DNA from 3 places in the Actinacidiphila sp. bgisy144 genome. Region 2 is predicted to be linked to each of the others. Evidence: riboswitches for the same ligand, from Rfam matches in the RefSeq annotation. Region 2 holds a riboswitch; each other region holds the start of a gene.
The links. Region 2 has a riboswitch for cyclic di-AMP ahead of AC3EVP_RS11260 (M23 family metallopeptidase). Riboswitches for the same ligand answer to the same signal wherever they lie in the genome.

Region 1 (2,251 bases), on a different contig from region 2:
TACGGGCTGGTGGACGTGGTCACCACCAGCCGCAAGACCGGTACGGGCCCGGGCGCGGGCGGCGCGCGCGGCACCGGGGCGCGGTAGGCCGCCGTGTCGCCCGAACCTCCGCCGCTGCCCGCCCTCACCCGCTCCGAGGGCGAACTCGTCGACTGCTACCTCGAACTGGTCGACCTGCTGGGCCGGATCAACCCCTCGCGCACCACCGACACGTACACCGCGCTGCGGGCCGCGCAGGCGCTCGTCGGGCGGGCGGTGGCGCTGCGCGACGCGCTCACGGTGATGCACCTGCGCGGTGAGACCGCACTGCACCACGCCACGCTCGGGCGGGCGCTGCGGGTGCTGGACGGGGAGCGGCGGGCCGCGCGGGTCACGGTCGCCGCGGCCCCCGCCGCCGATCCGGGCGGCCCGGACGGTCCCGTCCGCCCCTGAGCGGGCGGTGCGCACCTCACGGCCTGTCACCGGGTTGCCCGACACGGCGGCTTCGCCCCGTCCACCCGTCGGCGTAGCGGGAACCGCCCTGGCAGAAGGCCGCGCGATTGCGCGTGTCGGCTGGACCACCCCGGCGCGCGGCACGGTCCGCCCAGTTCAGCCGGTACGGCGCCGGGGCGCGGACGGCGCCGGGGCGGCCCGCTTCACCCGCATGTACGCACAGTGACGAATGTCACACTCTGCGTTTCTGTCCCGGCGCGGCCGTGTCGTATGCGTAACGATCCGTGGTGACGACAAGCCCCCGCCGCCGTGGCGGGGCGGTCCGTGCGGATGCCCAGTCCTGCCGACGCGCGGATGCCAGGTCGACACGAGTGCAACGGCAGGAGCGGAGGACCCAGCACGACGGCCGCTTCGCGCCCGCCCTTCCCGGTGGTCGCGCAGCCGGCCTTGGGGTGAAGCCGCCGCATGCGGCCGGGCATCTTCGCCAGCCCGAACCCGACAGGTCATCCTTCGCAGGCTGATGACGAAGGGTTGCGCATGTGTACGCCCAACCGCAGCTGCTTCCGGCCGGCCGCTTCCCGGCTCTCCCGGCTCGGCGCCGCCTCCCTGCTCACCGCGGCCGCCGTCTCCGTCCCCGCGCTCCTGCCGGGCACCGCCCAGCGCGCGGACGCCGCCACGCTGGCCGCGAAAGCGCTCAGCATCGCCGCCTCGAAGAAGGGCGCGCCCTACCAGTGGGGCGCCACCGGGCCCTACCGCTTCGACTGCTCGGGGCTGACGCAGTACTCCTTCAAGCGCGCCGGCAAGAAGCTGCCGCGCACCGCCGCGGCGCAGTACAACCGCACCACCCACATCGCGGCGCACTCCCGCCGCGCCGGCGACCTCGTCTTCTTCCACACCGGCAGCTCGGGGGCGTCCGTCTACCACGTCGGTATCTACGCCGGCGCCGGGAACATCTGGCACGCACCCAAGACCGGCGCCAGCGTCCGCCTGGAGCACATCTGGTCCCGGGCCGTCTGGTACGGCCGCGTCACGTGACCCGCCCCGCCCGTACCAGCCCGGCGGGGCGGTACGGACGGGGCGGTAGTACGGGCCGGGGGGCAGCGCCCGGCTCAGCCCACCGGGACCAGCTCCGGGCCCTGCGGCTCGGGCGCGGGGACCAGCCGCCAGGGCACGTAGTACGGGTTGCGGACGCAGTCGGCGAGGATCTCGCTCTTGGTCGCCTTGTCCACCGGGCAGGCACCCACGATGAAGCGGCGGTCGATGCCGCCGGCGAAGGCCACTTCGTGCTGGCCGGCCCACTTGTGGGTGTCGCCGATCGTGGCGTTGACGTCGATCCCGCCGGGCGCGTCGACGTAGTAGTTGTAGGCCGACTTCCACTGCTTGTACAGGTCGTGGTCGTAGCTGGTGCTGACGAACGGCGAGGGCTGGTTGACCTCGACGTAGGCGGCCAGGTCGTACTGCCCGTCCTGCGGGGCCTTCGGGTGGAAGCCGTCGTGGAAGACGACGGCCGGCGCGCGCCCGTCGGCGCGGTACAGCTCCCCGCAGCTGGTGCGGTACGCCGGCGGGTCGGGCACGATGCGGTGCACGTCCACGCTGCGGTCGGCCGCGGCGTAGAGCGGGTCGTGGACGACCGGGCACAGCTCCGCCGCGGCCGCGGGTGCTTCGGGCGCCGCGCTCGGCGCGGCCGTCGCCGCCCCCGAGGAGGTCTGCGTGGCGAGCACCGCGGTCAGGGTCAACGCGCCGGCCGCGGCGAGCGACCGGACTCGGTTCATGATCATGCCCGTAGCCTGCCGCCCCGACCCCCGCCCCCGTCCGACCC
Region 2 (2,251 bases):
CCGCGAAGCGCGGCCGGTTACGCCCCCTGCACAGCCCCGGGCGGCCGGGTGTGAGGGCGCGGGCGGGCCGCCGGTGCCCGCCGCGGCTCAGCCGCCGTTCACCAGGCGGATGTAGCGCACCCAGTCCCAGTTGGGCCCCGGGTCGGTGTGGTCGGTGCCCGGCACCTCGACATGGCCGATGATGTGCTGCCGGTCCTTGGGGATGCCGTACTTGTCACAGATCTCGGCGGTGAGCGCTGCGGAAGCGTGGTACATCGCGTCGGTGAACCAGGACGCGTCGTCGACCCAGCCCTCGTGCTCGATGCCGATGCTGCGGGTGTTGTACGACCAGTTGCCCGCGTGCCAGGCGACGTCGTGCTCCCGGACGCACTGGTCGATGGCGCCGTCGGCGGAGCGCACCACGTAGTGCGCGGTGGCGGCGTGGGCCGGGTCCTGGAAGAGGGTGATGGTGTCGGCGAAGGTCTCCTGGGTGACGTGGATGACGACCATGTCGATCGCATAGGTGGTGGGGCGGTTGGACGCCGTGTAGTTGGCGGTGCTGGCCGGTGCCCAGGTGGCGCCGGGGTAGTCGACGGCGCCGGCCGCGGCGGCCCGGCCGCTGCCGGTCCACAGCCCGCCCGCGAGCGCGGCACCGGCGGCGGTGCCGAGCGCGAGGCCGCCGCGGAGTAACGACCGGCGGGTGTGGGGGAGTCGGGGACTGCTGGGGCGTTCCATGGCGGGCTCCCTGAGAGGTCGCGAAGCGGTCGGGACGTTCGAAACGGTCGGGTCCATGACAAGTACCGGCCCGCCCATCCTGGGGTCCGGCGCCGCGACCTGCCAAGCGCTTCGCGCAATGGCAGAGGTCCATGCCACTGGCGGACCCGCCGCGCGGCCCCGCCCGGCCGCCTGCGCGCCGAGTTCGCCCACTCACACACCGTAGCCACCATGTCCCAGCCCTCTTCCCCGCACCGATAACGACTGATGCACGCTCACATCACTTCACGGCCACATCGACTGACCGATTTGCCTGCTCTCTCTATACCCTGACTGTTTTGTTCCTATGCCCAACTCTCTGATACGGCTTGGAAAACGACTCCGGCTCTATTAACGTTCGATAACGCAGCGCGGTCGTCACCGCCGCCGCCAGGACGGCGGACCGCGCGCTTGCCGAATCCCGTCCGCGGGAACCGGGGACCCGAGAAAATGGGGTGAATCGGGCAGTAGTCAGGCCCGTAGGAGACCTTCTTCCTCCGAACCCGTCAGCTAACCCGGTAGGCGAGAGGGAAGGAAAGGAGAGCGCCCGTCGTGGCGTCCGACCAGCTTGCCTACGCCCATGCCCGGCTCGACGGCGACCTCGCCGGCCAGGAGCGGGACGACTTCCACTTCCCCCGCCAGCGCGCCAACGCCGCCGCGGCGAACGGGACTTCCGCCGCGATGACCGCCCCGGCCCCCACCCCCGCGTTCGCGGCCTACGCCAGTGTCGGCGCCGCCGGGCTGGCCCCCGCGCCCGCCGCCGACTCCGCGGCGCGCCCCGCGCCGTACCCGCTGCCGGACGCCGCCCCGGCCGGTGCCCCGCTCGCCGGGATGCCCGTGTACGACCCGACCGTGCTGGCCGGCGCCGACTCGACGTCCATACTGCCGCGGCCGGTTGAGGAGCCGACCGCGGAGCCTGCCGTGGAGACCGTCCGCGACCCGGAGCCCGCCGCCGATGCGGAGCCCGCGACCGCTCCCGCCGCGTTCGTCGAGCCCGCCGAAGCCGCCGAAGCCGCCGAACCGGCCGCCCCCACCGACCCCGGCGCCGCCCTGTGCGCACGCCTCCTCGGCCAGGTCGCCGCCCAACGCGAGGCCGTCGCCCGCGTCGAGCGCGAGGCCGCAGAGCAGGCCGCGGCCGCGCAGGCCGCCCGGGAGGCCGCCGAGCGCAAGGTGCGCGAGCAGGTCGCCGCCGCGAAGGCGGCCGCCGAGGAGAAGGCCCGCGAGGAGGCCGCCGCGGCGGCCCGCGCCGAGGCCGAGCGGCTCGCCCGGCTCGCGGCCTCCTACATCAAGCCCGTCGCCTGCGCCACGCTCGGCGCCGCCTTCGGCGAGGCCGACCCGTGGGCCAACCTCCACAACGGGCAGGACTTCACCGCGCCGACCGGCACCCCCGTGCACGCCGTGCACGGCGGCGCCGTCACCTCCGCGGGCTGGGCCGGCAGCGACGGCTACCGGGTGGTCCTGACCCTCGACGACGGCACCGAACTGCGTTACTGCCACCTGTCGACCATGGTCGTCACCG
Region 3 (2,251 bases), on a different contig from region 2:
CGAAGCTCGGCGCGGCGCAGAAGCTGCTCAACAGCCTCACCGCGCAGGAGAAGAAGCGGCTGGCGGAGCTCCAGGCGAAGCAGGAGGCCGAGGCGAAGAAGAAGGCGGAGCAGATCGCCGCCCAGGAGAAGGCGAAGCAGGCGCAGGCCGCGAAGGCCGCCGCCACCGCGTCCGCCACCACGTCCACGTCCACGTCCTCCTCGACGGCCGCCGAGCAGGCCATCGCCTTCGCCCGCAAGCAGCTCGGCAAGCCGTACGTGTGGGGCGCCACCGGCCCGGACTCGTACGACTGCTCGGGGTTGACCCAGGCCGCCTACAAGGCCGCGGGCGTCACCCTGCCGCGCACCACCTACGACCAGGTGAACGTGGGCACCCGGGTCTCGGAGTCCGACCTCCAACCCGGCGACCTGGTCTTCTTCGACGACGACGAGCACGTCGGGCTCTACATCGGCGGCGGCGAGATGATCCACGCCCCGCACACCGGCACCGTGGTGAAGATCGCGCCCATCACCGAGATGACCTTCTATGCGGCCGTCCGCCCGTAATAGGGGCGCGTCGGCCGTCTCGTCCGGGTCGCCACCGCATGACCCGGATGTCCGATCAGCAAGTCCGCAAAACCCAAGGTCACAGAGCGATTTCGGTCACATTGCGATCCAAACTCCCCGAGATCCGCTGAAGTTGACTACGGTAACCCGCTAGGTGGTCCGCCTCCCGTCGGCGAAGGTCCGGCAGCGCATCACCTCCGCCTAATCCGGCCGGCGCCGGAACCGGGGACCCAGAGCACTTTGGGGTGAATCGGGGCAGACGCGACCCGCGTCCGCACCGTAGGGCGACCTTCCCCGCCCGAACCCGTCAGCTAACCCGGTCGGCGGTCCACGGAAGGAGTCGCCTCCTTGGCGTCGCACCGCAAGCCGCGTACCCCGCTCCTCGCGTCGACCGGCACCCGGGCCGCCGTCGGTCTCACCACCGCGGCCATCGCATCGGTCACCCTCCTGAGCGAGACGGCGAGCGCGGCCCCCGCGAAGCCCTCGCAGCCGTCGATCAGCCAGGTCAAGAAGCAGGTCGACACGCTCAACCAGCAGGCCGAGGTCGCCACGCAGAAGTACGACCAGGCCAAGGAGCAGACGGCGACCCAGCGCGCCAAGACCAACCAACTGCTGGCCCAGGTCGCCGACAAGACCGAGCAGATGAACGAGTCCCGGCGCGTGCTGGGGCAGTTCGCCGCCGAGCAGTACCGCACCGGCGGCTTCGGTGCCACCACGCAGCTGCTCTTCTCCGACGACCCGGAGAGCTTCCTGTCGCAGAACCACCTGCTGGACCGGCTGACCGCCACGCAGGAGCAGGCGCTCCAGAAGTTCAAGATCCAGCAGGAGCAGGCGTCGGTCCAGCGCGCCCAGGCCACCGCGAGCCTGAAGAAGCTGACGTCCTCGCAGACCACGCTCGCCACGCAGAAGAAGAGCGTGCAGACGAAGCTGGCCGCCGCGCAGAAGCTGCTCAACAGCCTCACCGCGGAGCAGAAGAAGAAGCTCGCCGCGCTCCAGCAGCCGAAGACGACGACTTCCTCCTCGTCGTCGTCCTCCTCCTCGTCGTCCTCCAGCACCACCCCCACGTACACCGGCACCGCGACCGGCCGCGCCGCCACCGCGATCCAGTTCGCGCTGGCGCAGCAGGGCAAGCCGTACGTCTACGGGGCCACCGGCCCCGGTTCGTACGACTGCTCGGGCCTGACCCAGGCCGCCTACAAGGCCGCCGGGATCAGCCTCGGGCGCACCACCTGGGACCAGGCCAAGCAGGGCACCGCGGTCTCCGAGGCCGATCTGCGCCCGGGCGACCTGGTGTTCTTCTACTCCGGCCTCAGCCACGTCGGGATCTACATCGGCAACGGCAACATCGTGCACGCCCCGCACACGGGCGCCACGGTCGAGGTCGCCCCGCTGAGCTGGATGCCGTTCGCCACGGCCCGCCGCATCGTCTGACGCGCCCGGAGCCCGTTCATCCCCGTCTTCGTCGCGGTGCTCAGGTCCAGAGCACCGCGATGAAGATGTTGACGACGGTCAGGCCGCCGACCGCGCCGAACAGGGCCGTCTCCACCTTCTCGTCGTCGCGCTTGACGTAGACCAGCGCGAGGATCACCAGCAGCACGGCCAGCTTGACGCCGATCTTGACGTTGCTGATGTGCCGGTCGTCGGCGTGCGCCAGACCGACCAGGGCGACGCCGGTCACCAGCATCGTGCACGCGCCGTAGAGCATG

Region 1: linked by a shared signal. The riboswitch ahead of AC3EVP_RS16475 (C40 family peptidase) and the one ahead of AC3EVP_RS11260 (M23 family metallopeptidase) in region 2 are both predicted to bind cyclic di-AMP.
Region 3: linked by a shared signal. The riboswitch ahead of AC3EVP_RS01545 (C40 family peptidase) and the one ahead of AC3EVP_RS11260 (M23 family metallopeptidase) in region 2 are both predicted to bind cyclic di-AMP.

Annotation. Positions count from the first base shown of each region.
Region 1 covers NZ_JBYIRM010000012.1:152,516-154,766, forward strand. Annotated here, with positions in the region: gene AC3EVP_RS16465 (ATP-dependent Clp protease proteolytic subunit) at 1-87, shown strand, start outside; gene AC3EVP_RS16470 (hypothetical protein) at 94-432, shown strand; cyclic di-AMP (ydaO/yuaA leader) riboswitch at 778-966, shown strand; gene AC3EVP_RS16475 (C40 family peptidase) at 970-1,467, shown strand; gene AC3EVP_RS16480 (ADP-ribosyltransferase) at 1,542-2,210, opposite strand.
Region 2 covers NZ_JBYIRM010000007.1:221,878-224,128, reverse strand. Annotated here, with positions in the region: gene AC3EVP_RS11265 (N-acetylmuramoyl-L-alanine amidase) at 88-714, opposite strand; cyclic di-AMP (ydaO/yuaA leader) riboswitch at 1,135-1,272, shown strand; gene AC3EVP_RS11260 (M23 family metallopeptidase) at 1,285-2,251, shown strand, end outside.
Region 3 covers NZ_JBYIRM010000001.1:332,221-334,471, forward strand. Annotated here, with positions in the region: gene AC3EVP_RS01540 (C40 family peptidase) at 1-545, shown strand, start outside; cyclic di-AMP (ydaO/yuaA leader) riboswitch at 734-886, shown strand; gene AC3EVP_RS01545 (C40 family peptidase) at 894-1,976, shown strand; gene AC3EVP_RS01550 (hypothetical protein) at 2,017-2,251, opposite strand, start outside.